DNA from 4 places in the Paenibacillus mobilis genome. Region 1 is predicted to be linked to each of the others. Evidence: predicted binding sites of a transcription regulator. Region 1 holds the regulator's gene; each other region holds the start of a gene.
What was found. Region 1 encodes Rex, which represses fermentation and respiration genes when NADH is low (regulators of the CRP and FNR family bind a similar motif). Its sites were predicted from a motif close to TTGTGAAATATTTCACAA; they were not measured.
Positions count from the first base shown of each region.

Region 2: the regulator Rex is predicted to act here: its motif matches at 5,285-5,302, upstream of adhE (bifunctional acetaldehyde-CoA/alcohol dehydrogenase).
Region 3: the regulator Rex is predicted to act here: its motif matches at 4,659-4,676, upstream of AC3ZPD_RS14295 (phosphoketolase family protein).
Region 4: the regulator Rex is predicted to act here: its motif matches at 5,092-5,109, upstream of AC3ZPD_RS02465 (DUF438 domain-containing protein).

Region 1 covers NZ_JBZCMS010000002.1:368,357-375,652, reverse strand. Annotated here, with positions in the region: gene dinG (ATP-dependent DNA helicase DinG) at 1-2,097, shown strand, start outside; gene AC3ZPD_RS04885 (redox-sensing transcriptional repressor Rex) at 2,099-2,746, shown strand; gene AC3ZPD_RS04880 (amidohydrolase) at 2,736-4,034, shown strand; gene AC3ZPD_RS04875 (cell wall elongation regulator TseB-like domain-containing protein) at 4,089-4,574, shown strand; gene AC3ZPD_RS04870 (asparaginase) at 4,922-6,082, shown strand; gene AC3ZPD_RS04865 (hypothetical protein) at 6,405-6,938, shown strand; gene AC3ZPD_RS04860 (AAA family ATPase) at 6,931-7,296, shown strand, end outside.
Region 2 covers NZ_JBZCMS010000002.1:517,770-525,065, forward strand. Annotated here, with positions in the region: gene pflB (formate C-acetyltransferase) at 1-2,174, opposite strand, end outside; gene adhE (bifunctional acetaldehyde-CoA/alcohol dehydrogenase) at 2,491-5,115, opposite strand; gene AC3ZPD_RS05675 (Crp/Fnr family transcriptional regulator) at 5,598-6,314, shown strand; gene AC3ZPD_RS05680 (hypothetical protein) at 6,464-7,171, opposite strand.
Region 3 covers NZ_JBZCMS010000007.1:62,536-69,831, forward strand. Annotated here, with positions in the region: gene AC3ZPD_RS14270 (cold-shock protein) at 73-285, shown strand; gene AC3ZPD_RS14275 (methyl-accepting chemotaxis protein) at 619-1,434, shown strand; gene AC3ZPD_RS14280 (HD domain-containing protein) at 1,681-2,310, opposite strand; gene AC3ZPD_RS14285 (hypothetical protein) at 2,454-3,191, shown strand; gene AC3ZPD_RS14290 (5-methyltetrahydropteroyltriglutamate--homocysteine S-methyltransferase) at 3,285-4,415, opposite strand; gene AC3ZPD_RS14295 (phosphoketolase family protein) at 4,713-7,100, shown strand; gene AC3ZPD_RS14300 (aldo/keto reductase) at 7,208-7,296, shown strand, end outside.
Region 4 covers NZ_JBZCMS010000001.1:517,791-525,086, forward strand. Annotated here, with positions in the region: gene AC3ZPD_RS02435 (DNA-3-methyladenine glycosylase family protein) at 1-340, shown strand, start outside; gene AC3ZPD_RS02440 (amino acid permease) at 469-1,824, opposite strand; gene AC3ZPD_RS02445 (aldo/keto reductase family protein) at 2,132-3,070, shown strand; gene AC3ZPD_RS02450 (NAD-dependent epimerase/dehydratase family protein) at 3,096-3,944, shown strand; gene AC3ZPD_RS02455 (GNAT family N-acetyltransferase) at 4,172-4,627, shown strand; gene AC3ZPD_RS02460 (cupin domain-containing protein) at 4,722-5,033, opposite strand; gene AC3ZPD_RS02465 (DUF438 domain-containing protein) at 5,217-6,473, shown strand; gene AC3ZPD_RS02470 (Crp/Fnr family transcriptional regulator) at 6,498-7,001, opposite strand; gene pdxR (MocR-like pyridoxine biosynthesis transcription factor PdxR) at 7,024-7,296, opposite strand, start outside.

The DNA of each region.
Region 1 (7,296 bases):
CGGGAAGCGCAAAAGATTATGCTCAGTCAGGTGGAGCAGGCTTTTGACGAGGATAAGCATCTTCTGGTGGAGGCCGGAACCGGAACGGGCAAATCGCTCGGCTATCTGCTGCCCGCCATTTATTCCGCGGTAAAAACCGGGGAGAAGGTCATGGTGAGCACCCATACCATCAACCTGCAGGAGCAGCTACGGGAAAGGGATATTCCTTTGCTGACGGAAGCGGTGCCTTTTCCGTTTCGCGCGGCGGTATTTAAAGGCAGACAGCATTATTTGTGCCTGCGTAAATTCGAGCACAAGCTGAGCCGGCGCGATTTTGCAAGTCCGAAGGAAGACAGCATCACGGCGGCCCAAATGATCATCTGGCTCAGCCAAACCGAAACCGGTGACGACGAGGAACTGAATTTGGGACGCGGCGGTGATTTCTGGGAAACGGTTGCCAGCGAATCGGATTCCTGTTTAGGACGCTCCTGCCCCTTTTTCAGGAAGTGTTTTTATCATCGGGCCAAACACGAAGCCAGCGTAGCGGATGTTATAATTACCAACCACTCCAAGCTTTTTACCGACATTCAGGCCGGCCATCAGCTGCTGCCTTCTTATGAACGTCTGGTCATCGACGAGGCGCATCATTTGGAGGACGTGGCGGGCAAACATCTGGGTTTGCATATGAAATATTTTTCGATCATTCATACTTTAACCCGTTTGTTTAAGGACAGCCGCACCGGACAGTTTCCGAATCTCCGGACGCAGCTTGCTTCCTCCGGATCGGAAAAGGCTCTCGGCTGGACAGAAACAATCGATTCGTTTTATCCGGCTCTGCTTGAAGTGAAGGAAAGCTGGGACAAGTTAAGCGAGCTTCTGTTCGGTCTGATGACGGAGAGGAGCGACGCGGCGCCGGGAGAGCCGGGGCAATTCGTCAAACGGCTGCTTCCCGCCCAAAGGCCTGACCAATGGGACACCTTTAACCGGCTGGAGCATCAGATCCATGTCTCCATCAGCGAAGTGCTGCGGAAAGGCGAACGTATGGTGGCCGAGATCAAAGAGGAGCAGGAGGATTACGGGGTTGAAGGCCTGCTTACGGATATCAGCGGACTCCTGAAGGATTTGGGCAGCGAACGGGATTCCCTGCGCTTCTTCATGAAGCTGGACAGCGAGGAGACGGTTTATTGGCTGGAAGGCAACGGCCATTACCGCAGCAAATCGCTGCAGCTTTACGCGGTTCCGATCGATGTCAGCGAACAGCTCAAAACTTATTTCTTTGACAAGAAAAAAAGCGTGGTCATGACCTCGGCGACCTTGACGGTCGATAAGTCCTTCCAGTACATGATCGAACAGCTCGGGCTCCAGGAAGCAGGCGAACAGGACCGGCTTTTGACCGCCATTTTGCCTTCCCCGTTTAATTACAGGGAGCAGGCGCTGCTGGTCATTCCGCGCGACTTTCCGAGCGTCAAAGGCAGCGTAGGGGATGCCCATTTTGTGAATACGCTTGTAGATTCCCTTGCGGAGTCGGCCGTAGCGACCAAAGGCAGAATGCTGGTGCTGTTCACCTCATACCGCATGCTGAAGCAGGTCTATGAACCGCTTAAAGAGCAGCTGTCGGCGCATAATATAACGGTAATCGGCCAAGGCATGGACAGCGGAAGCCGCACCAAGCTGACCCGGCGTTTTCAGAACAAAGACGCTTCCGTCCTGCTCGGCACAAGCAGCTTTTGGGAAGGCGTCGATATTCCCGGAGATGCACTGACCAGCCTTGCTATTGTCCGGCTGCCTTTTCAGCCGCCAAACCATCCGCTGGTCGAAGCGAAAAGCGAACGGCTGCAGCAGCAAAAGAAAAATCCGTTTACCAAGCTGTCGGTTCCTCAGGCGGTTATCCGCTTTAAGCAGGGTTTTGGCCGACTGGTACGCTCTTCAAGAGATAAAGGTATCGTCATTGTGTACGATACGCGTATTCTGGACTCCTATTACGGCAAATATTTTCTTTATTCCCTGCCGGGACCCAAAATGGAGCATATGCCGCTGAGCCAGATGGTTCCCCGGATCACGGAGTGGCTGGAACCTACGGAAAATGGCGCCGAATCAGGCGCAGCAAAGGGTGAATAACATGAAATCGGAAAAAATATCGGATGCCGTCGTCCGGCGTATGCCGGTTTACCTGCGGTATTTAAACGAACTGCAAAACCGTGACGTCATGACGGTATCCTCGCAAGAGCTCGGACAAAACCTGGATCTTAATCCGGCCCAAATCCGTAAGGATCTCGCCTATTTCGGAGATTTCGGGCGCAAAGGCATCGGCTACGATGTGGGTTACCTGATTGAAAAAATCCGCCAGATCCTGAACCTGGATCAGGAGATCAGCGTAGCGCTGGTAGGTGCCGGTAATCTCGGCCAGGCCCTCTCCAACTACAATATGTATCTGAAAGACAATATGAAGATTGTGGCGGTCTTCGATGCTGCGGAAGCCAAAATCGGCAGCCAGATCAATTATTTGACGGTACAGCCTATTTCGGAGCTGACAGAAACCGTCAAAAACCTCGGGATCCGTATCGGGATCATTACGGTTCCTCACTGGGAAGCCCAGCGCGTCGCGGATCAGCTCGTAGAGGCGGGCATTCAGGCCATTCTGAACTTTGCGCCGGTCATTTTGAAGGTACCGGCCGGGGTCCGCGTGCATGCGGCGGATTTTACCACCGATCTGCTCAGCTTGGCTTATTATTTGGATCAGGGAAAGGAAATTTCAAATGAGTCGTAAATGGTTGATTAAAAACGGAACTTTCGCGGTTATGAACCCGGATAAACCGGTGCTTACCGGTTATATGCTGGTGGAGGACGACCGTATTCAATACATCGGGGAAACGCTGCCGGAAGGCGAAGAGATGACGGAAAGCTTTGACGGATCGGGCCTTCTGTTCCTGCCAGGCCTGGTTAATACTCACGGGCATGCGGCAATGTCTCTGCTGCGCGGTTATGGCGACGATCTGGCCCTCCAGGTGTGGCTGCAGGAAAAAATGTGGCCGATGGAAGCCAAATTTACCAGCGAGGACGTTTACAAAGGTACGGCGCTTTCCGTTCTTGAAATGCTGAAAGGCGGAACTACCACTTTCCTGGATATGTACGATCATATGGACCAGGTAGGTAAAGTTGCGGAACAAAGCGGCATCCGTGCTGTCCTGACACGGGGCGTCATCGGTCTTTGCCCGCCGGAAGTGCAGACGGCCAAACTTCAGGACGCGGTCAGTTTTGCGAAGCGGTGGCATGGAGCGGCAGACGGACGCATTACGGCGATGATGTCTCCGCATGCCCCTTATACTTGTCCGCCCGATTATATCGAAAAGATCGTACAAGCTGCGCATGATCTGGATCTCCCTTTGCACACGCACATGTCGGAAACGATAACCGAGGTGGAGCAGAACGTCAGGGATTACGGCGTGCGTCCGGTCGAGCATCTGCTGAAAATAGGTTTGTTCTCCAGACCTTCGCTTGTTGCTCATGCGGTTCATCTGCTGGATGAAGAAATTCAAATCCTTGCCGAAAATAACGTAGGAGTTTCTCACAATCCCGGCAGCAACTTGAAGCTGGCCAGCGGGGTAGCGAGAGTTGTGGACCTGCTGAAAGCAGGCGTCACGGTTTCCTTGGGAACGGACGGCCCTGCCAGCAATAACAACCTAGACATGCTGGAGGAAATCCGTCTGGCAGCTTTAATTCATAAAGGGGTATCCGGTGATCCTACCGCGGTTCCGGCGCTTGAGGCGCTGAAAATGGGGACGGAATACGGTGCTAAGTCACTGTTCCTTCAGGAAACAGGCAAATTGGCGTCCGGTATGAAAGCCGATTTTATCGCTTTGAATACTGAGCAAGCTCATTTCCTGCCAAAAACCGATTATATTTCGCATGTCGTTTACTCTGCCGGTGCGAAGGACGTAGAGCATGTATGGGTCGACGGACGGCAAGTGGTCAAACACGGCGAATGCCTGACTTTGGACGAACAGCGTATTCGCTTTGAAGCTCAACAGGCATTTGAAGGTCTCCTTGCCCGCTGATCCCATTCCCGGCTTCAGAGCAAGCGGAGGCAAGGAGAGAGGTGAAAAACAGGTTTGAAAACAAAAACAAAATGGATTCTCGCCGTAATCGTCATTGCGGCGGCTTTGGCTTTTGGGATGTACCGTTATTATGTATACATTATGCAGGACACCTGGAAGCAGGAGGATGCGGCCATTCTCCGGGCCAAACAGGAAGCTGGGCTGGTCAAAACGATCGGGGTCAGCAAATCGGTGTGGGACGGGGTCTGCTGGGTCGTTGAAGGCACCAACGGTTCGGGAGAACCTATCATGGTGTGGCTTCAGGACGGTCAGCCTGCGCATACGGAGCAGGTCTCCGCGAGCTCAACCAAAAAGGCGATCCAGGCCAAAATTAAAGCATTAATGCCTGAGGCGGATATCAAACGACTTGTACCCGGCGTATATAATAGCCAGTATGTCTGGCAGCTTTATTATAAAGAGAAAGATCACTATTATTACAGGTTCTTCAGTTTTTCTAACGGAGAAGCGCTGACCGAGGAATTTACGCTGCCAAACCGTTAGTTTGGCACCTTTGCAGAGAATACGGAAATATTTAGAAAGTCCGTATGGATTAGATCCGGCAAACTCCTTTCAAATGCCCAGCGGGGCAGAGAGGGGGTTGCCGGTTTTTTTGTAGAATGGATGGCAATAGAGATGAAGTAGATAAAGGTGGAGGAAAAACAAAATTGAATGGTATTTTCTTGTATTACCGCAATAAAGCGAAGAAAGAAATAAATTAAGCGCTTTCTTGCCGGAATCCCGGTATTGTCATATTTTATGACATTAAAATATAATCCTCTCAAGTTAATGAACATTAGGTTATGAAACCTGACATTCAGTTAACAAATTATTAGGTGGAGGATGATAGGATGAAGAGGGGAAAAGTAAAAAGTTTGAGGGTGCTGCTTGCGACGGGATTAGCTGTGTCATTTTTTCTGCCCCACTTGTATTTATCACCTGTATCTGCGGCTGCTGAGACGGCGGCCGTTACTTCTACAACCGGCATAGTTAAGAAGCTGCCCAAAGTGGAAGTGATCGCGACCGGAGGAACGATGGCCGGTAAATCGACGGATGAAACAAGCTTCGATACATACCGGGCAGGTTCTCTGCCTATTGAAGACTTGGTGAAATCCCTGCCGAACAAAGACCAGATCGCTGAGGTCAGCACTTATCAGTTCGGTAACTCGGGCTCAAGCGCATATTCCATGGAGCAGCTTTACGATTTGTCCCTGAAGGTCGACGAGGCCCTTAAAACCCAGGACGGTGTCGTAGTGACGAGCGGAACGGATACGATGGAGGAAATCGCTTATTTCCTGGATTTGACTGTGCAAAGTCCAAAACCGGTAGTTGTCACCGGTTCCATGAGACCCTGGACGGTTATCGGCACAGATGCTCCCGCCAATCTTTACAACGCAATCAAGCTGGCGGCCAGCGGCAAAACCAAATATTTCGGAACTGTCGTGATGTTGAATGACGAATTCCATGCCGCACGTGAAGTGACCAAAACAAATTCCTACCGGACCGATACGTTTGTTACGCCGGAGATAGGGGCGCTTGGTTATATCGATGAGACAAACATTCGCGTGTACCGCGCCCCCTTCCGCGCGCTCAAATCTTCCAGCGAATGGGCGACGCCGTTTGATTTAACCCAAATCTCAAAGCAGGCTTTAGCGAAAGTCGAAATTGCCTATTCCTATCAGGATGCCGGCCCCGGAGCCATCAGCGGTTTTGTGGCCGCCGGAGCTAAAGGCATCGTAACCGCGGGGACCGGCTCGGGTGGTATTTCCAAAGCCATGAGCGAAGAACGCGCCGAAGCAATCAAGAAGGGCGTTATCTTCGTCATGACGACCCGCACCGGGTCGGGCAGCAACTATTCGAATGGGGACGGCGTTATCGCCGGAGACAATCTGAATGCGGCTCATGCCCGGGTTTTGCTGCTGCTCTGCCTGTCTTTCTCCAACGACTTTGATACGGTGAAAAATTGGTTTACTACGATCGGGTACGGGCAGATTGAACTGCCGGCCAAATAAATAAGAAAAATAAGCACGAGGAAACGGCCTTGGTCCCATGAATCGGGAACACCAAGGCCGTTTCCTTCTGTTTGGAAATACTTGCAGCTTAAAGAGAAAAAGAAGTTATCTATTGGAGGTAGAAAGATAAAATTGGGAGCCTTCACTTTTTTTGCCCAAAAATCCTTGAAATTTTAGTGAAATTCAAAATTTAATAATAAAATGATATATATTCTGTGATATACTAGAGTCTGTATTCAAGAGATGCAAAATAATACGCGAAATTATATCGCGCATTTGATGGATGACTTATATAGATTTATATACAGAGGAGGATAAAAAATTGAAACTGCGTATTTTTCCTATTGTTGCTACTGTGGTTGTTTCAGCCCTCCTGCTGTTTGGCGGGTGGTACGGTTATCGTCAGATAGCGCTCCAGAGTCCGCTTGAGAAAATGGTGAAAGATTATAATGGCGTCAACAGCGCTCAATTTGATATTAACCACAATACGGTCACTTTGAAACTCGACCTGAAGCCTGAAACGGATTTGAGAGAGCTGGTCCAGCAAATCAAGGACAAAGGCGGTTCTTTGATCGGCGGTAAAGAGCTTAAGGTAGAAGTTAAAGATCATTCCAACGCAGCCTTGGACAAGTGGTGGTCCGAAGCTTTATTCCCAATCGCCGAAGCGATGGAGAACAAGAAGTACACTGAAATCACGAGCACGCTCGAGAAGCTGGGCACGGAAGTGCCAGGTTTGAAAGCGACGGCTGAAATGGACGATACAAACGTATATATTTCGCTGACGGACGGACAAGCCAGCAAGTTTATTATTCTTCCGCGGAAGGCGGAACAGATCGGGGTGTGGAACAATGCCTAATTGGACTAAAGAAATTTTGATTGGTTTTGTTCCGGTCCTGCTCATTTTTCTTGGGTTTATCGGAGTTAACGTTTTGCCGATTGTTGTGGCAGTCATCATGCTTGGCGCTTTGTATGCCTTGACCGTGATGAGGGGCGGACTGGCAGTTGGGGCTTCTCAGGAGCGGAAGCGCAAGAAGGCAGGACCGGCTAAGCTGACGTTCGAAGAAATCGGCGGCCAGGACAGCGCGAAGCAGGAGCTGCGCGAGGCGCTTGATTTTATGGTGCGGCATGATGAAATTCAAAAATTCGGCATCCGTCCGATTAAAGGGATTCTGCTTACGGGCCCTCCGGGAACGGGGAAAACGCTGATGGCCAAA
Region 2 (7,296 bases), 150 kb from region 1:
CGGATGGTCAATTGCGGATAGTTCTCCGGATGTTCCATCGCATCCAGCAGTTGTTCGCGGTCGAACACGTTGACATTGAGGTGATGCGCGTCGCTGCCGAAGTAGCCGTCCATCATCGCCACCAGGTTGTTTTTGCGGATATCGGTTTCTTTGCCGAGCGCTTTAGGCACAATGGAGAATGTGTTCGAAATGCCATCCAGACTGTGTTCATATGGCAGTTTGGCTACCGAGCTCAAGGAAGCGAGCGCGCCTTTTTTATCGCGGCCGTGCATCGGGTTTGCGCCTGGTGCAAACGGTTCGCCGGCTTTGCGTCCGTCAGGTGTTGTCCCTGTTTTCTTCCCGTACACCACGTTGGAGGTGATGGTCAGGATCGATTGGGTAGGCAAAGCGTTGCGGTACGTTTTATGTTTGCGGATCATGCTCATGAACGTTTCGACCAGGCTGACCGCAATGCTGTCGACACGGTCGTCGTTGTTGCCATAGCAAGGGAATTCGCCTTCGATTTCAAAATCAACGGCGATGCCGTTTTCGTTGCGGATCGGTTTGACTTTAGCGTATTTGATCGCGCTCAGGGAGTCAGCTACAACCGACAAGCCGGCGATGCCGCAAGCCATGGTGCGGAGGATGTCGCGGTCATGCAGCGCCATTTCAATCCGTTCGTAAGCATATCTGTCATGCATGTAGTGGATCACGTTCAGCGTATTCACATACAGTTTGGACAGCCATTCCATCATCGGCACAAACCGTTTCATCACTTCGTCATAGTCCAGATATTCGGAAGTAATGGCTGGGAATTCCGGCGCGACCTGCGTGCCGTATCTTTCGTCTTTACCGCCGTTGATGGCGTATAGCAAAGCTTTGGCCAGGTTGGCGCGCGCGCCGAAGAACTGCATTTGTTTGCCGATGCGCATAGCGGATACACAGCAGGCGATGCCGTAATCGTCGCCGTAGATCGGACGCATCAGATCGTCGTTTTCGTATTGGATCGAGCTGGTTTCAATGGAAACCTTGGCGCAATATTTTTTGAAAGCTTCAGGCAGTTTGTCGGACCAGAGAACCGTCAGGTTAGGTTCCGGAGCAGGTCCCAGGTTGTACAGGGTATGCAGGAAACGGAAGCTGTTTTTCGTAACTTTGGTTGTTCCGTTTACGGACATGCCGCCGATGGATTCCGTTACCCAGGTAGGGTCGCCGCTGTACAATTCGTTGTATTCAGGTGTTCTGAGGAACTTCACGATCCGCAGCTTCATCACGAAATGGTCAACCAGTTCCTGTGCTTGTTCTTCCGTCATTGTACCTTCGGCAAGGTCGCGTTCGATATAAGCGTCAAGGAAAGAAGATACACGGCCAAGCGACATGGCCGCGCCGTCTTGTTCCTTAACGGCTGCCAAATAGCCGAAGTACAGCCATTGGAAAGCTTCTTTAGCGTTGTTGGCCGGTCTGGAGATGTCAAAGCCGTACATTTCGCCAAGCTGCTTCAATTCGCCCAAAGCGCGGATTTGTTCGGACAGCTCTTCGCGGAGACGAATGACATCGACGTCCATCACGTCTACTTCCATATCTTTCAGTTCATCTTGTTTTTGTTTGATCAGGAAGTCTACCCCATACAAAGCTACGCGGCGGTAGTCGCCGATAATGCGGCCGCGGCCGTAAGCATCGGGCAAACCGGTGATGATGCCGGTATGACGGGCTGCTCTCATTTCAGCGGTATAAGCATCAAATACGCCTTGGTTATGCGTTTTGCGTACATTTGTATACAAGTCAACGATTTCTGGCGGAAGGTCGAAGCCGTAAGCTTTACAAGCCGTAATGACCATTCTCACGCCGCCGTTTGGACGAATCGTCCGTTGGAACGGAGCGGAGCCCTGCACGCCTACGATTTGTTCTTTGTCTTTATCCAGGAAACCCGGAGCATGCGAAGTGATCGTTGAAGGCGTGTTAACGTCTACGTCCAGAACACCGCCGGCATCTCTTTCTTTCTTGGACAGGTCGGATACGATTTCCCACAAAGCTTTGGTATTGGCCGTTGCGCCCTGCAAAAAAGATTCGTTTCCTTCATAAGGTTTGATGTTCGTATCGATGAAGTTGGCCGTATTGACCTCTCTCATCCATTTGCCCGGTTTAAAACCTCTCCAGGCGTTTTGTGCAGCTGCCGTTTCTTTTTCAATCACCGACATTTGTAATCCCTCCATTTATATAGTTTGGAGTACGAAGGCTTGAAGGTTATCCTCCGCCTCGAGATCCCTAATTTTGTGATTGATTTCACAACTCAGAGTCTGATGAGGCCAGTTCAAGGTTTACTTCAGCTGCCCCACCACTGTGTCCGGGATCTTTTATGGTTTCATCATAGCTTATCCCTGGTAAAAGGGATGTGACAAACATCACAGTTGCCGTGATGTTTGTCACTTTTTTCACAAATCTAGCGAGTTTGGTCCGTTATCGCAGCTTTATCTCTGTTGATGTCGACTAAGCCTGTACAGGCCTTGTTTCCGATTACTCTTCGAAACGTCCGTAGAAGGCGTCTCTGTAAACTTCAGCAAGCTCGGTCACCAGCGGCAGCTTTGGATTGGCGGTTGTGCATTGATCCTCGAAAGCGCGGTCTGCCAGATAATCCACGTTCGATTCAAAATCTTTTGGATCAAATCCGAGCGCCTGGAAGGTTTCCGGAATGCCCAGCTTTTTATTCAGTTCGCGGATGGCGTTGATCAGGCTCTTCACGCCTTCTTCCGTGGTGCGTGCAGGCAGTCCCAGGATGCGGGCGATTTCAGCATAACGCTGGTCGGCTACGAAGTTGGTGTATTTAGGCCAAGCCGCAAATTTCGTAGGTTTCTTCGCGTTGTAGCGGATGACGTGCGGCAGCAGGATTGCGTTGGTGCGACCGTGAGCGGTATGATATTGGCCGCCCCATTTATGCGCCAAGCTGTGGTTGATGCCGAGGAACGCATTGGCGAAGGCCATACCGGCCAAAGTCGAAGCGTTGTGCATTTTCTCACGGGCGAGTTTATCGCCGGTCAAAGCCGATTTTTCGAGATATTGGAACACCAGCTGAATCGCTTTAATCGCCAATCCGTCCGTATAGTCGTTCGCCATAACCGAAACATAAGCTTCGATCCCGTGGGTCAAAACGTCCATGCCGGTATCCGCAACGGCTACTTTTGGCAGGCTGTAGACGAATTCAGGGTCGATGATCGCAACGTCCGGCGTCAGCTCGTAATCGGCCAAAGGATATTTGGTGTTGCCGACTTCTTTATTAGTAATAACTGCAAACGGCGTGACTTCGGAACCTGTACCGGATGTTGTCGGGATCGCTACAAATTTTGCTTTTTGACCCAGACTAGGGTATTTGTAGGTCCGTTTGCGGATATCCATGAATTTCTGTTTCAGGTTGTGGAAATCGGTGTCCGGATATTCATAGAACAGCCACATGCCTTTCGCGGCATCCATTGGCGAACCGCCGCCGAGGGCGATGATGCAGTCCGGCTGGAATTTGGCCATCATTTCCGTACCGCGGGCAACGGTCGTGGTCGATGGATCCGGTTCAACGTCGGAGAACACCTCGATCGCTACAGGCGTTTGACGTTGACGGAGATAATGCTCCACTCTTTCCACATAACCGAGCTTCACCATCATCGGGTCGGTAACGATCATGACGCGGGTGATGTCCGGCATTTTGGCCAGGTATTGGGTCGCGCCTTTTTCAAAATAGATTTTGGAAGGTACTTTAAACCACTGCATGTTCACGGTACGATGGTTCACCCTTTTCACGTTGATCAGGTTGACGGCGGTCACGTTCGACGAAGTCGAGTTGCGTCCGTAAGATCCGCAGCCCAGCGTCAGCGACGGCAGGTTCGTGTTGTAGATATCGCCGATGCCGCCCTGCGAAGAAGGCTGGTTCACCAGGATCCGGCAGGTTGGCAGACGGTCCGAAAATTTCCGGATGATTTCATCGTTGTTCGAATGGATGACCGAAGAGTGTCCCATGCCGCCGAAGTGAACAACCTGTTCCGCAAGGTCGATGCCTTGATCGGCGGTTTTTACTTTATAGCAGGCCAGGACAGGGCTGAGCTTCTCGGCGGACAGCGGGAATTTAGGTCCTACGCCGTCAATTTCGGCGACAAGGATTTTGGTTCCGGCCGGCACCTGAATGCCGCACATTTCGGCGATTTTAACGGCTGGCTGACCGACGATTGCCGGATTAACGGCGCATTTCTCGGCCACAATGGCTCCGGCCGTCAGCTTGGCGGCTTCTTCTTTGTTGACGAAATAACAGCCGTTTGCGATCATTTTCTTCTTCACTTGGTCAAAAACAGGTTCTTCAATAATAACCGCTTGTTCGGAGGCACAGATCATGCCGTTGTCGAACGTTTTGGACAGGATCAAATCATTGACCGCCTGATCCAAATCAGCGCTTTTCTCAATGAAGCAAGGAACGTTACCAGGACCTACGCCGAGAGCCGGTTTGCCGCAGCTGTAAGCTGCCTTCACCATGGCGGAGCCGCCGGTGGCGAGAATGCAGGCTACGTCAGGATGATTCATCAAAGCGTTGGTGCGGTCCATGGAAGGCTGTTCGATCCACTGGATGCAATCGGCGGGAGCGCCATGTTTCACAGCGGCTTCCAGCAGGATTTTAGCGGCTTCGCGGCTGCATTCCTGTGCGGAAGGGTGAAAGCCGAAGATGATCGGGTTGCGTGTCTTAATGGCGATCAGCGCTTTGAAGATCGTCGTGGAAGTCGGATTCGTCACCGGTGTAATCCCCATGATAATGCCGACCGGCTCAGCGATCTTCTGGAAGCTTTCGTAAGGATTATCTTCGATGACGCCAACCGTTTTGTCATATTTGATGCTGTTCCAGATGTATTCGGTAGCAAACATGTTTTTGATGATTTTGTCTTCGTATACTCCGCGACCCGTTTCTTCAACGGCTTTCTTCGCGAGATACATGTGTTTGTCTAGTCCGGCCAGAGCCATCGCCTGCACAATGTCGTCGATTTGCTGCTGATCCATGCTCATGAAAACCTCGGAAGCTTTTTTCGCTTTGTCGATCAAACCTTGAATGTACTCCTGTGCAGGCTGTACTGCCTGCTTTACGTTTGAAGCTGCTTCATTTTTTACGGCCATCTCTCTCATCCTCCTGATAGTTTGAAAATTTTCTTTAGTTCCGGCGGAGCAGCCCGGCTGCCATTCTCCCAAAAAAAGTTTGTAACACTTTGTTACAAAGTATGCCGCGCCGAATCACCTTGGCGATCTTCTTTACGGATTCATCATATCATAGCCTCTTTGACTTTTGTAGTGAATTTTTTCACAAAGTTTGTCTGAATTGAAAACATGCTTTCGCTCTAGTTTCATGTTTGTGCTCTAGTTTCAATTTTTTTGCAGAATAACCTTTATAGTCAATCAAATCAATTACGGCCACTCCAAAATCATTTTTCCGTTTTTCGTGATCTAATATGCAGCTTTCTCCCCACTTTAAGTGAAAATAGTCACAATGTTTAAAATTTCGCCACTTTTTAGGCTTTAAAAAGCCCCAAATTACAAATAATACGGGTTATAATTAATTTAAAAATTTGAGAAAAATTTGGAGTACAAAGGGGAAACCAAAAATGAGCGAGCAAATGAACAGCGTTGAAGCCCAAGGGAATACGAGTTGTTTTTCGGAACAGAATTTCAATCGACTGCTTGTCATCATGAAAGACAAAAACTACGCCGAAGGTTCCCATCTGTTCTGGGAAGGCGATGTGTCGGATAAATTGTTCTACATCAAACGCGGACGCGTTAAAATGACCAAATCGACAGATGAAGGCAAAGAACTCATTCTATATATGTACGGACGCGGGGACCTGATCGGCCAGGCCGATCCGTTCTTCAGCTCGAAGCACAGCTTTACGGCGGAAGTCATTGAAGACTGCGAAGTCGGCATCGTGGAAAATAAAGACCTTGAAATTCTCATCTGCCAACACTGCGATTTTGCGATCGATTTTATGAAATGGATGGGCATTCACCACCGGCTGACGCAAACCAAATTCAGGGACCTGATGATGTACGGCAAACCGGGAGCGCTCTGCTCCACGCTGATCCGTCTTAGCAACACTTACGGGGAAAGACATGGCGACACGATTCTGATCAACAAAAAGATTACGCACACCGATCTTTCGAACATGATCGGCGCCACGCGCGAAAGCGTCAACCGGATGCTGAGCGACCTGCGCAAGAAAGACGCGCTGGAGTACGAAAACGGCATGATCGCCATCAAAGACCTCGTCATGCTGCAGGATATTTGCCACTGCGAGCTTTGTCCGAATGAAATCTGCCGGATCTGATGATCATCGGCATGATTCGTTGGAATAACCGGCTGATCCGTATGATTTCGAATAATAAAAGGCTGTTCCCGCTGATGAAGAACCAGGGGACAGCCTTTTTGCTTAACCGAATTGCGACGTAGAGTAAGCCGTAAAAGGGCACAGACGATTCAGACCTGACTTAATACAACCTCTATCTTATCGTTTGGATGAAGCAGCAGATCAAGTCCGCTGAGCAGAAGTTTCTTGTCGTTGAGCTTGACGGTCCATTGCTCGTAAACATTCCCAGTATAGCCGTTGACCGCGGATACTAGCCGGCTCTGGTCGTTCATCTGAATCATTCCGCATTTCGCAAGAACGTCGCGGACCTTCAAATGGGCCTGATACGTATACACGAAATAATACTGGATGTCCGGCTTCGATAATCCGCCCGTAATATCCAGAACAACGGGAGGGAAAGACGCTGCGGACGTTCCGTCATTTTCTTTCACATAAACAAGCACGTTGTCCCCGTCTTCCATCTGCCTGTCCCATGAAGAAGGAGCCATCTCTACGCCGTTGACTTTAACGGCCCAGGACAAGCCGCTGTCCAGCGAGATGCCTTGGGTGGAGGCGATGCCGTTTTTCTCCGAATTCAACACAACAAGGCCGCTGTTTTGCAGCAAACGCCGCAGGTCAGGCTTGTCCGCTTCATGAAGCGGGAGGGTCTGGGTCCTATCCGGTACCCCTTGGCCTCCGTCGATGCGCAGCTTGACTCCCTGTTCCTGGGAATTGGCGCTGGGAAGCGGTTCTGCGGCGGGCTTGGAGGTGCAAGCAGCTAATAGCAGCAGCGCCGAGCCTAGCCCCAATGCCAAAAGAAGTCGGGTTAACCGTCTCATCCTCCTCCTCCTTTCGTGTTGTGTTTCTCTAATAAGCATAACGGACATCCGGGTCTCTTTCAAATTTACCGCAAAAAAGGCGCCCCTGTCAGGGAACGCCTTCTGGATTCCGGCTCCGGCTAATT
Region 3 (7,296 bases), on a different contig from region 1:
TGTTAGAAAGTCCCAACTGGTGTTGGGGCTTTTTTTTCGCTCATTATTCCGGAAGAGAAAGAGGGATGCTGCTTGTACTATTCACGGAAAAGACAGATGATCGACCTTCCTGAGGAAATGACAGCGATATGGTCATGCACCAACGAAAAGTGCAACGGATGGATGAGGGATAATTTCGTTTTTTTGATTCAACCGATTTGCGGCCAATGCAATTCTTTCATGGAAAAGAGTGAGAAAATGCTGCCTATTATAGCTAATACAAGTCCTAATCAGACGAAACGCTAAATAAAGCGAAGGTCAGTGACACCACGAAGGCTACAAAATTACACTTGTAAAAGTTTATGTAGCGTCCTCGGACAAGGGCTCGACGCCCCTCTCCTCCTTTTTTGTATGAAGAGAAGCTTTCAACCCGTTGCGTGGTTGAAGGCTTTTTTTGTTGTGCTCTAGTGGTTCGATAATGTTGTGTTTTTAATTTAACTCCAATTACTGACTCCCTCATCAAACTTGGTATCTGCTGGATTTTGTGGGATAATTAGATGCTATTGATTTTAATAAAGAAATTTCCGATAGTTTATATATTAGCTAATTTTTAATCAAAATATTGGAGGATTTACAACCATGACGATTCCCTCCTTAGAACAACTTATTGCGATGGTCCCTGTATTGAAACAAGCGATTCCCGTTGAGTTATCCATTGCGGTTTGCGACAAGGAAAAATTTATAGCTTATTGGCCGGGGCAGGATATCCGGCTTCCTATTGAGGTTGGCCAATTCCTGCAGGAGGAAGAACCGCTGACCCAGGCTATTAGAAGGGATGTCCCGATTAAAGCCGATGTTCCCGCTGATTTCTACGGATTTGAGTTCGTTGGAACGGCCGCCCCGCTCCACGATCCGGAGGGAAAGGTCATTGGCGGCATTGCGGTCCAGGTCCGGAAGCAAAGAGAATTAATGGATATTTCCGACCAAATCGCGAGTGCCCTTTCGCAAGCGAGCAGCGAACTTAATGTTGTGGCTAATGGGTCCAATACGCTGGCCGACCATACGGAACAACTGCTTGATTTAGCCAAAGAAACAGTTGTTCAGGTTAACAAAACGAATGAAATCATTACGCTCGTAAAAAGTGTAGCCGACCAAACCAATCTGCTTGGCATTAACGCAGCCATCGAAGCCGCTCACGCGGGGGACAAGGGGAGAGGGTTCGGCATCGTAGCCGGAGAAATCCGCAAGTTGTCCCATACCACCGTTGATTCCACCAAAGAGGTTCAAGAGGTGCTCAAGAACTTCAGGGACGCCACCAACCGTATGGAACAATCGATCGAGCAAATCACAAAAGTGGTGAACGAACAGGCGGCGTCTTCCCAGCAAGTCTCATCGTTCATAGAAGAAATCCATCAAATGTCGGAAAAATTAAACCTGTACTCCAAAAAGCTGTAGCGCTTCAGGTCAACCATTTTTAAGCCATGAAAGCTCCCGGCGGGCGCGCATCCGCTGCGTGTTTTCCCATTAAAAAACCAGCCCGTCGAGGCTGGCTTTTCTTTTTTAAATAAGGCGATTTAAGGATAGAGGGGAAGAAAAAAGCGAGAGGAAATCTGCCTAGAAGCAGAAGTTTGGCTAAAGTAGAACATTAGAAAAAAGGGGAATGCAGGCAGTTAAGCCAAGCGCATATCGTAATCATAAACCTTAAGATGCCAGAGCTTCTTTCGTGATCTGCTCAATATCGACAGGAGACCGGGAGCCTTCGCTGACCATATCGGGCAAAATATGCTCCAGAAAATAATCCACGCAGTGAAGTTTGATGCCTTTGATTTTGATCAGGGCGCTCCGGTACATCAAAACGAACTCTTTTTCCGTATTCCCTCTTTGGAGCTCGGAAAAAGCCTCGTAGATCTGATCCAGCTTATCAGCCACTTCCAAAATTCTGCCTTCGACGGATTCGTCTTTGCCTTCCCGCAGCTGTCTGCGGAAGATCGGCTTGAATTCCTCCGGAATGTGCTCTTCAATAAAATGAGCGACCATACCTTCCTCCACCTGCTGCAGCATGGACCGAAGCTCGAGGGAATAGTGTTTGACGGGCGTTTTGATGTCCCCGATAAAAATTTCGCCGTAATCGTGGCTGCTGGTGATTTCGTATAACTTTTTCCAGTCGATGGTGGCGCCGTGGCTTTCCTCAATATCCGCCAGGGTTTTGGCGTATTGCACGACTTTCCAGGAATGCTCGGACACGCTGTGCTCCTGAAACTTGAATCGGCCGGGGCATCGGATAATCCGCTCCAAATCGGTCAACGATTGAAAATAAGTATGAATCCCCATGTGCTGAGTTCCTTTCTTTGAATGAAGTAATGAGGCGGTATTAAATAGTATAAGCTCCAATTGTTATAGGATCGTTAAGCTCGGACAGGAAGTTCTTGCATATTGGACATTCATTTCTTTACTTTTCAAAAGGAGATCATCGTATGCAGCCTATGCCTCTATTTTCAAAATATAAACCGGTTATCCTACAGCTTCCGCAGCAGGCGCTCACCCGGCAGGATTTGCTGGTTCGGGATTTTTGCCTGGCCGAATCGGGAAACCTGACGATGTATTATGCTCCGCACAATGAGCGGGTGAACGGGAAGGCGCGGATCCTGATCGCGGGACTGACTCCCGGCTTCAGCCAGATGAAGGTGGCTTTTGAAACGGCACGAGATGCTCTACGGCAGGGGAAAGAGGATGAAGAAGTTCTTCGGAAAGCCAAGGAAGCGGCGCGTTTTGCAGGCCCAATGCGGAACAATATCATCCAGATGCTGGACGCTTTAGGTTTACCGGCGTTTCTTGGCTTCTCTTCAGCGGAGCTGCTGTTCGGCGAAAAACAGGAGCTTTTGCACACCACCGCCGTCCTTCGTTACCCGGTGTTCGTAAACGGACAAAATTACACGGGCAGCCGGCCGGCTTTATTAGCCGATGTTTTTTTGAGGGAATTCGCTATACATTCTATCCAAGGGGAACTCGACGCTCTGGAGCAGGTTCTCATCATTCCGCTCGGGAAAGCGGTGGAAGGGATTTTTCAGATGCTGGAGCAGGAGGGGAAGATTCGGAGCGGCCAATGTTTATGGGGATTTCCCCACCCGTCCGGAGCAAACGGTCATCGGGTCCGGCAGTTTAACGAATATTTCGATTCCATGAAGGAAGGATTGGAGAGTCATTTTCGATAAAAAACAAGCCGCCAACCTGCATAGGGCTGACGGCTTATTTGGGGACCGTTCGCACGGCTCAGTATCTAATGCTCTTCTTGCTGCCCGCCTGTATTACCCCTTCCACACATCGCGGGCAATTTCCACGACATGGCGGAGTTTGGCCCACTGCTGCTCTTCGGTCAGCAGGTTGCCTTCCTCCGTGGAGGCAAATCCGCATTGCGGGCTCAGGCAAAGCTGATCCAGACTTACGAAACGGGAAGCTTCTTCAATCCGGCGTTTGATATCGTCGGCTTTCTCCAGTTCGCCAAACTTGGAGGTGATGAGGCCGAGTACGATCAACAGGTCGGGACGGTTTACATAACGCAGGGGCTCGAACCCGCCGGCCCGGTCGCTGTCATATTCCAGGAAAAAGCCGTCGATATTCAGTCCGCCAAACAGCGTTTCCGCAACCGGCTCATAGCCGCCGGAGGAAATCCAGGTGGAGCGGAAGTTGCCGCGGCAGATGTGCATGGTGATTTTGAGGTCGTCCGGACGTCCGCTAACGGCGTCATTAATGGTTTTGGCATACCAGTCGGACAGCTTGTCCGGGTTCAGGCCGCGGGCACGCAGCTGCTCTTTTTGCTCGTCGGAGCACAGGTAAGCCCAAGCCGTGTCGTCCAGCTGCAGGTAGCGGCACCCCGCATCATAAAAGGCTTTAATGGCTTGTTTGTAAGCGGCGGCCAAATCGTGAAAAAACTCCTCTTCATCCCCGTAAACCCCGGAATCGATGGTTCCGCGGAAATGCAGCATGCTTGGGCTCGGGATGGTCATTTTGGCGGTGTGGGATCCTGCTATACTATGTAAAAACTTATAATCTTCAAGCATAGGATGGGTGGAAAAACCCAGCTTTCCGTTCACCAGAATGGAATGGGCCTTGGTTTGAGTCTGTTTGAACTGAATGCCGCTTTCCGCTTCGTAGCCGGTAACGCCGTCCAGATTCTCCAGGAAGTCAAAATGCCAATAAGCGCGGCGGAACTCGCCGTCCGTTACGGCTTGCAGACCGACTTCTTTTTGTTTCTCCACGATACACGCGATTTCTTCGTTTTCAATCAGGCGAAGCTGCTCGGCAGACAGGCGGCCTTCCGCTTTTTGCTGACGGGCCTCTTTGATCCGGTCGGTTCTCAGCAGGCTTCCTACCTGATCTGCACGAAAGGGGGGCGCCAAACGTGGTCCGGCTTGCTGGTTCTGTTGCGTTTCACTCATGAGGATGCACTCCATTCCTTTGGGATTTTTTAATGTTTAGCTTAACAAATGATAGGGTTCAAGTAAACTTGTATGTAAATTTGCATCGGTTCGAGGGTGTTAGGGAAAAATGAAGTTTGGCAGAAGAAGGGAGTCATCGTTTTGTCGGCGGCAAGCGGAGCGCGTAATCTTCATTTTATGTTCACTTTTTCACACTAAAAAGCCGTATCCTTTAATAAAAAGGTTGTTATGATACTTACAATAAAGTGAAAATATTCACAAATAAAACTTAGATATAAAAATTAAGGAGTGGATCTCATGTTAGTTACCGATACCCGAGTTGATTATTCGTCCCCAGAATACCTTGGCCGACTGGACGCTTACTGGCGGGCAGCGAACTACCTTTCTGTAGGCCAGCTCTATCTGAAAAATAACCCCCTGCTGCGGGAACCACTCCAGGCTGCCGACCTCAAGATCAAACCGATCGGGCACTGGGGCACCATTCCGGGCCAAAACTTCATTTATGCCCATTTGAACCGCGTCATCAACAAATATGATCTCAATATGTTTTATATAGAAGGGCCCGGACACGGCGGACAGGTCATGGTCTCGAACGCTTATCTGGACGGCAGCTACACCGAAATTTATCCGGACATTACGCAGGATATCCCGGGCATGACCAGGCTGTTCAAACAGTTTTCCTTTCCGGGCGGGGTTGCCTCCCACGCGGCGCCGGAAACGCCGGGGTCCATCCACGAAGGCGGGGAGCTTGGTTATTCGCTGTCCCATGGCACGGGAGCCATTCTGGATAACCCGGACCTGATCGCTGCGGTAGTGATAGGCGACGGGGAAGCCGAGACAGGTCCGCTGGCCGCTTCCTGGTTCTCGAACCGTTTCATCAACCCGATTGCCGACGGCGCTGTGCTGCCGATCCTGCACCTGAACGGGTTTAAGATCAGCAACCCGACGCTGCTGTCGCGCATGAGCAAGGAGGAATTAACCTCTTACTTCAAAGGACTCGGCTGGGAGCCTTATTTTGTAGAAGGCAGCGATCCGAAGCACATGCACCCTGTCATGGCGGAAACGATGGATGCTATTGTGGAGCGTATTGGAGCGATTCAAAGCTATGCGCGTGAAAATAACGACTCGTCCCGTCCGGTCTGGCCGATGCTGGTCTTCCGTTCTCCGAAAGGCTGGACCGGTCCCAAGGAATGGGATAAAGTGCCGAATGAAAACTCCTTCCGGGCCCACCAGGTGCCGATCCCGGTTGACCGGGAGCATATGGAGAATGCCCCGGCTTTGCTGCAATGGATGAACAGCTACAGACCGGAAGAGCTGTTTGATGAGACTGGCCGTCCGAAAGCGGAGATCGCAGGCATGGCTCCGAAAGGCAGCAGAAGGCTGGCGATGAACCCGGTAACCAACGCGGGCAGGCTGATCAAAGACCTGAAGCTGCCGGATTTCCGCAACTACGCGCTGGACAACAGCGAGCCGGGCAAACAGACCGCGCAGGACATGTCCGTGCTGGGCAAGTATTTAAAGGAAGTTTTAGAGCTGAATGAAGAGAGCAGAAACTTCCGGATTTTTGGACCGGATGAAACGATGTCCAACCGCTTAGCGCCCGTCTTTGAAGCGACCAAACGTCAGTGGATGGAGAAAATCATGGAGCCGAATGATGAATTCATGGCTTCATACGGCCGCGTGATCGACTCCCAGCTGTCGGAGCATCAAATGGAAGGCTTGCTGGAAGGTTACGTGTTAACCGGGCGCCACGGATTTTTCGCCAGCTATGAAGCGTTTCTGCGCGTCGTGGACTCCATGATCACGCAGCATTTCAAATGGCTGCGCAAGGCATCAGAGCAAAGCTGGCGTGCTGACCTTCCATCCCTGAACCTTGTGGCCACCTCGACGGTTTTCCAGCAGGACCATAACGGATATACCCACCAGGATCCGGGGATCCTCGGCCATCTGGCCGACAAGAAACCGGCGTTCATCCGCGAGTATTTGCCTGCCGATGCCAACACTTTGCTGGCCGTGTTCGACAAAGTGCTGAACGACCGTCAGAAAATCAATCTGATCGTCTCGTCCAAACATCCGCGACCGCAGTTTTTTTCGGCAGAGGAGGCGCAGGAGCTGGTGGAGAAGGGCCTCAAAATCATTGACTGGGCCAGCACGGACCCAGGGAGCGAACCCGATTTGGTGATCGCTTCCTCCGGGACGGAGCCAACGCTTGAAAGCCTGGCGGCGGTCTCCATTTTGCATGAAAAACTTCCGCAGCTCCGAATCCGTTTCATCAACGTGGTTGATCTGCTCAAGCTGAGAAACCAAAAGCTCGATCCGCGCGGGTTATCCGACGAGGAATTCGACCGCTATTTTACAACCGATAAACCGGTGATTTTCGCTTTCCATGGTTATGAAGGGCTGATCCGGGACCTGTTGTTCGACCGCCACAATCATCGGGTGTACGTGCACGGCTACCGGGAAAACGGCGATATCACCACCCCGTTCGACATGCGCGTGCTGAACCGGATGGACCGCTTCGACCTGGTGAAGGAAGCCGTAATGAGCCTGCCTGATGCCCGCCAACACGCCGCGATTGTGGAGCAAATGGAGCGGATGCTGCAGAAGCATCGCCAATATATTCGCGAAGAAGGCGTCGATCTGCCGGAAGTGGAGAATTGGGTCTGGCAAGGTTTAAGCCAATAAGCTCTTCGGAATCCACTGGATTCGGTTTACGGCAACGCGTTGTTTTGCCTGCATCCGAAATCGGTGATAAGGTAGGGGGAGACCAGTAAACCAAGGAGGCATATGGCATGAACCCTATTCCTGAAGTGGTATTAAACGACGGCTTAAAAATCCCCCGCATCGGCCTGGGCACCTATACGCTGAAAGGCCGCGACGG
Region 4 (7,296 bases), on a different contig from region 1:
ATCCCGCGCGAAAAGCGCCGCCCTGCTGGAAATCGCCAGGAGGATGCAGGGAGGGGGGCTGTCCAAGGAAGGGCTGCTTGACCTGAAAGACTACGACCGGATGGGCGAAGCCTTGATGAGCATTAAAGGCGTCGGTCCCTGGACGGCCCACTATGTCCGGATGCGCTGCCTGGCAGATGCAGGCGCTTTCCCTATCGGGGACGCGGGGCTCCTGAATGCCGTCAAGGCGGCGACAGGGCTTGGCGAAAAGCCCACCGAGGCCTTCATGCGGGAGCTGTTTGCGCCGTGGAGGGGCTGGGAGGCTTACGCTACTTTCTATTTGTGGCGCACCTTATATTGACAGCCTGACAGCGCTGCGGGAAACCCGGCGCAGGCATGCAAAAAAGCCGCTATTATGCGGCTTTTATATTTCGCGTTCGCTTCCATTTGGGGCTTTGTAAGGGAGGAAGCTCTCTTTTTTATTATCGTTTAAGCTTTCCTGCCGCCAAATTTCCAAATCGAGCCGACCACAAGCACAGCCAGTACAACCAGGCAAACGCCAATGCTCAGCCGGTTCTGGGCGTCAAACAGAAACAGCAGCGCGATAACGGCCAGACAGGCAACGGCCAAATAGTTGATGTAGGGAGCTCCCCACAGCTTAAAGGTCGGCTGAACCGGATAAACCTTCCGCAGCTTTAGCTGGGCTAGGCAAAACGTCATCCAGACGAGCAGCACCACAAAACCCGGAACGGCCATTAAAACCCGGAACAGCTGATCCTGCGCGAAAAAGCCCAGCAAAGCTCCGGCGATCAAAACGGCCGAAACCAGCTTCAGCGTCTGCAGCGGAACGCCGCGTTTGGAGACCTGCGCCAGCACCGGCGGGGCTTCGCCGGCCGCCGCCATCGCATGCAGCATGCGCGATGCCCCGTAAACGCCGGAGTTTGCAGCGGACAAAACGGCCGTCACCAGAATAAAGTTCATGACATGCGCCGAGCCCCGCAGACCCGTATAATTCAATACCTGCACAAACGGGCTGCTGGTACCGCCAAGCTCATTCCAGGGAATCAGGGCGCAAATGACAAGAATAGGCAGCGTGTAGAACAAAATCACCCGCAGAATAAAGCTGCCTACGATGCGCGGCAAAATTTTTTCGGCATTTTTGGTTTCCGTCAGCGTCAGGCCGATAAGCTCAGAACCCCCGTAGGAGAACGTAACTACGAGCAAGGCGGAGAAAATGGCCGACCAGCCGTTCGGAAGAAATCCGCCGTGTGCCGTCAGGTTTTGCAGACCGGGAGCTTCCGAAGCCCCGGCTCCTTTAATGATGCCAAAGAGGACCAATGCACCAAGGATAACAAAAAGAATGATCATGGCAATTTTAATGCCCGCCAGCCAAAATTCAACTTCGCCGAAGCTGTTTACGCTCATCATATTGATCAGAATGATCAGGGCTGCGCAGGCAAGGCTAAGCACCCACAAAGGAACGGATGGAAGCCAATACTGCAGGAAACTTCCTGCCGCTATGATCTCAATGACGCAGACTGCAAGCCACATAAAGCAGTAAAGCCAGCCCAGGATAAAGGACAACCGCTCTCCAAAAGCTTCCCGCACGAAATCCTTCATATTTTTCCCCGGATAAACGGTGGCCATTTCGGTCATCGCCGCCATCACGACCAGCAGCAGAAGACCGGCTAGGACATAAGTAATTACGACACCGGGTCCGGCGAGGCCTATCGTTTCCGCACTGCCCTTAAAAATGCCGGTGCCGATGACGCCCCCCATAGCCATGAAAGTGATATGCCTCGGCTGTAATTTTTTCTGTAAATTACGCTGTTCGTTGCTGCTCATAAACGCCCTCCTGCCAAAACCTCAAACTTTTATTTAGTATTTTCCAGTATACAACCTATTTTCTAAAAACAACATGACTTTCACACGATAAGGGAGTTTATGACGCCGATCCCGCCTTTTTTCTTTCAAAATGAAGCCGCTACTCCTTATTAAACAAGTATACTCAAGTATAGTATCTATCCTGGATATAATTAAGTGAATATCTTTTCACTTCTTTAAAAGCCGGCCTGTCTTTTATAAAATGTAAGCGTAACAAACCATAGGTCTTAACATTGATACGGAGCAAAGAAACGGGGAGGAATGTAATATGAAATACCGTAAATTAGGCGGCAGCGGCCTCAAGGTCAGCGAAATCAGTTTGGGAAGCTGGCTTACATACGGAGGTTACGTCGAACGTGAAAATGCGGTGAATTCAATCAAAACCGCATATGAGCTCGGCATCAATTTTTTCGATACGGCCAATGTTTATGAAAGAGGAGCGGCGGAAGAGCTGGTCGGCAAAACCCTGAAGGCTTATCCGCGAGAATCCTATGTGCTGGCCACCAAAGCCTTCGGTAAAATGGGTGAAGGTCCCAACGACAAAGGGCTGTCCCGCAAACACATTATCGAGCAGGCAAATGCCAGCTTGAAACGGCTGGGTCATGATTACGTGGATATTTTCTACTGTCACCGCTACGATCAGGACACGCCGCTTCACGAAACGCTTCGCGCGATCGATGATCTTGTCCGCCAGGGCAAGGTGCTGTACGTCGGCGTAAGCGAATGGCAGGCGTCCCAAATGGCCGAAGCGCTGGCGCTTGCCGACCGTTATCTGCTGGATCGCATCGTCGTAAACCAGCCGATCTATAACCTGTTTAATCGATACATTGAAAAAGAAGTGATTCCGCTCGGCGAACGCTCCGGGATTGGACAAGTGGTGTTCTCGCCGCTGGCTCAGGGCCTGCTGACGGGCAAATACACCTCGTCCTCCGATATTCCGCAGGACAGCCGTGCCGCAAAGCTGGAAAACATGCGTAATGGCATCACTGAAGAGAAGATCGCTAAAGTACGCAAGCTTGAAGCGGTAGCCAAAGATGAGAGCATCAGCGTCAGCACGCTGGCCCTGGCCTGGATTTTGCGCCAGCCGAATGTGGCCAGCGCATTGATCGGAGCGAGCCGTCCGGAGCAGGTAACCGAAAACGCCAAAGCTTCGGGAATCGAATTAAGCGAAGAGACCCTTAACCGGATCGAGGAGATTTTGAAATAGTTTTTGATGGGGAGGAGGAGTAACGGTGGCAAAAGTAGTGATTACGGGCGGCAGCGGCATGCTTGGACGCTGGGTCGTCAAACATTTTGTGGAGCAGGGCTACGAGGTGCTTAACGTCGACACCCGCCGCCCGGAGGAAGAGCTTTGCCGGACGCTGACAGCCGATCTGGAAAATCTGGGCGAAACCTACAGCGTATTGGCCGGCGCGGATGCAGTCGTTCATTTGGCGGCCATTCCGGCAGCGCATATCCGGACGCCTGAGGTAACCTTTCGCAACAATGTGATGTCCACCTACAATATTCTGGAGGCAGCCGCAGGCCTGGGGATCCGGAAAGCGGTAATTGCCTCGAGCGAATCCTCTTATGGCATCGTATTTGCGGTAAATCCGTTTGCACCGCAATATGTTCCGCTCGACGAAGAGCATCCGCAGCTTCCCCAGGACAGCTACGGGCTCTCCAAAATCGTGAACGAAAAAACGGCGGAAATGTTTAACCGCCGGACCGGCATGCAGGTCGTCTCCCTGCGTCTTGGCAATGTTATCCCTCCGGAGTGGTATTCGCGTTTCCCTTCCTTTATCGATAAGCCGGAGGAACGGGATCGGATTCTTTGGAGCTATATCGATACCCGCGATGCGGCGGCGGCCTGCCGGCTGGCGATTGAAGCGGATGGATTGGGCGCGGTTGCCTTAAACATTGCGTCGGACGACTCCAGCATGAATGTCCGCAGCCGCGAGCTGATGGCCGCCCGTTATCCGGGCGTAACGGATTTCCGTGCTCCGATGGAGGGCTATGAATCGTTGTTCAGCAACGAAAAAGCCAAAAAGCTGCTGGGCTGGCAGCCGCAGTTTAAATGGCGTGAAGAGGTCAAGAAATAAAAGCGGCGGCTTCCGGAATTAGAAAGCTCCAGGTTTAAAAGCTGTAGAAGGGCTTTACTAGCCGTTCTGGAATCGAATATTTATTCATAGGAAGCCCCCATTTCGGGGGCTTTCTTTTCGTGGAAAAGGCAAGTTTAAGGCTGATCCTGATCTTTTTGCTGAGGAAGGATTGCCCGCTGCCCGCTGAAACTCTATACTAGGAGCATTACATAGGGAGGAGCAGGGTTGTGGAAATTAAAATCGATGATTTGACTGGCACGGCCATTATCGGGTTATTGGAAGAACATCTGCAGGATATGTATGCCACATCCCCGCCGGAAAGCGTGCACGCGCTTGATCTTGAAGGGTTAAGAAAACCGGAAATTACGTTTTGGACGATTTGGGAGAACGGAGAGCTGCTGGGCTGCGGAGCTTTGAAAGAGCTGGACGCCGGACACGGAGAAATCAAATCGATGCGTACCGCGTCCCGCCACAAACGCAAAGGGGTAGCGGAAACGATGCTGGACCACATCGTTCGGACTGCCCGGGACCGGGGCTATAAACGCTTAAGTCTGGAAACAGGGTCCATGGCGTTTTTTGAACCGGCACGCAGGCTTTATGAGAAGCTGGGTTTCGAATACTGTGGTCCATTTGGCACGTATACGAATGATCCCAACAGCACTTATATGACCAAAGAACTGTAGTTAGCAGTCAGAGCCGGTATCAAATCGGCTTGAAAAAAAGAGACGTCCGGCAGGCCCGCCGAAACGTCTCTTTTTGTTTTATCCACTTGTTTGTTTATTGTTTAATTAAGGCGGCGTACAGGCGGGATCCGGTTTGTTCGCTGCTTCGGTAAGAGAAATCTTCCTCGCCAGACACCTGAACGACGTCTCCGTGTTTCATAGCAGCGGCCTTGCCGTCGGCATAAACCGTTCCTTCGCCTTCCAGCAGCGTTACATATAAAGTGGCACCGGGATGTTTATGGGTGGGCAGCTGCTGGCCGGGCCCGAAAGTAAGCACAAACACCGAATAACCCGGTTGCTGGAACAGTATTTTTTTCGTAAAGGTGCTGGCTGGTTTTTGATCCGCAAAAATGTTTTGAAAGTCCATGTGCATTCCCCTTCCTTTTCTTCTGTACCTTTATCCTATAAATCTCCTGACTCATCTATTGTGATTGAAATCACAAGTTTGTGGATAACCAGATGTTACTTTTTAAACAGAATCAGTAGGGAAAATCTGAGGGAAGAAATGGAAAGATCAGATGGAAAGATCACCGACCAGGAGGGAATAAACATGAGCGAGCTTATCAATAACCGCGAACAATACAAGGAAGACAACGGCAAACGGTTGGAGCTGCTGAAGGAAATTATAAAAGAGCTGCATAACGGGACGGGCGTCGAAGAGGTTCAGGCGCGGTTTTCCCAGGCTGCCGGCGATATTTCGGTGGCTGAAATTTCAGCCCTCGAGCAGTCGCTGATGGAGGAAGAGGGTATTCCGGTAGAAGAGGTGCAGCGGTTGTGCAGCGTACATGCGGCCGTTTTTAAAGGTTCGATCCAGGACATTCACCGTGCGCCGGGCAAACCGGAAGAGCAGCCGGGGCACCCGGTCCATACTTTTAAGGCGGAAAATCAGGAAATCGACCGGCTGGTGCGTTTTACGATTTCCCTGCACGCGGATCAATTCCGCAAAGACGATTCGGAAAACAGCCGCCTGAAGCTGCTGGCCGACCTTAATTTGCTGTACGATCTCGATAAACATTACAGCCGCAAAGAAAATCTCCTGTTCCCGTTTCTCGAAAAATACGGTATCTATGGGCCTACAAAAGTGATGTGGGGCGTAGATGACGGCATCCGCTTAGGCATTAAGGAGCTTAAAACCAAGCTGACCGATTACAACGGGAACAAAGAAGAGCTGTTTGGACTTCTAGAGCGGGTGATGAACGAAGTGACGGATATGATTTTTAAAGAGGAGCACATTTTGCTGCCTATGGCCTTGGAAAAATTAACGGAAGACGAATGGCTCAAAATTGCCGCCGAAAGCGAGGAGATCGGCTATTGCCTCGTTTCGCCGCAGCAGCGGTGGGTGCCGGAACGGGCCCTCGAGCCGGAGGCAGCGGAAGAGCCTGCCGCAGAAACCACCCTGCCGCAGGGGATGATCCGGATGGAGACGGGCATTCTTTCCCTGCATCAGCTGGAAACGATGCTGAACCATCTACCGGTGGACTTGACCTTTATCGACGAGCAGGATGTCGTCCGGTATTTCTCCCACGGCAAAGAACGGATTTTCGCACGCACCAAAGCCGTTATCGGCCGTACCGTACAGAACTGCCATCCGCCGCAAAGCGTTCATATCGTCAACAAGCTGCTTGAGGATTTCAAGTCAGGCGTAAAAGAGGTTGAGGACTTCTGGATTCCTTTTAAAGATAAGTTCGTTTATATCCGTTATTTTGCGGTACGGGACGAAGAAGGGAAATACCTCGGCACGCTGGAGTTTACCCAAAACATTGAACCGATTCAAAAGCTGGAGGGCCAGAAACGGATCATGTCCTGAGAGGATGTCCTGATTAAACAGCGTTTATTCGTTCGTCTGCTGCCGGAGGAGGCGGTTAATCGTCTCTCTTCTTAAGCCGATCAATTGGCCGATTTCGCTTTGGGTCAAAATATCCGTTATAGACGCAGGCTGAATATAAGCCTGAAACCAGGCCTGCAGCTGCTTGAGCTTATCCGCCGGGGCCACTTCGGTCAACTGGTCGATGCGCTGCTGCATCATCCGGAGTTTGTCCTGCAGCTGCAGGGCGACCGAACGGTACAGCTCCGGATTTTGTTCCAGATTCTGATACCATTCCGAGGCCGGAATCCTTTCCACCTCGCAGGGAATGAGGGCTACAGCCGTTCCGTAATAAGGATTGGGACTGATCAGGGAATGATGGGGGATCGTTTCGCCGGGCGTGATGACGTTCACCAGGAACTCGGAGCCGTCCTCATGCACGCGGACGATTTTCAGCATCCCGCTTTTTATGCGGTATAAAGGGCCGGATTCCCCTTGACGGAACAAAGTATCGTTTTTTTGCAGAATCATTCGGATTACCTCCAATATATCGTTATTCCATCAGCTGTCTGATAATTAGCGCCAGGCGTTTTAATCCCTGCTCGAATCCAGACATCGGGGCGTAAGCGAAAGACAGCCGGAGATTGCGGTTGTGCTGCTGGTCATAGATATGGCCGGGGTTGAGCAGAATGCCCTGCGCCAAAGCCGTTTCGAACAGCTTGTGCATGGACAGGGAAGGGAGCAGGCGCAGCCAAATGTAAAACCCGCCCTGAGGAATGCTCCACTCCGCCAGCCCTGTCAAATGCCGTTCAAGCAGCTCAAGCAT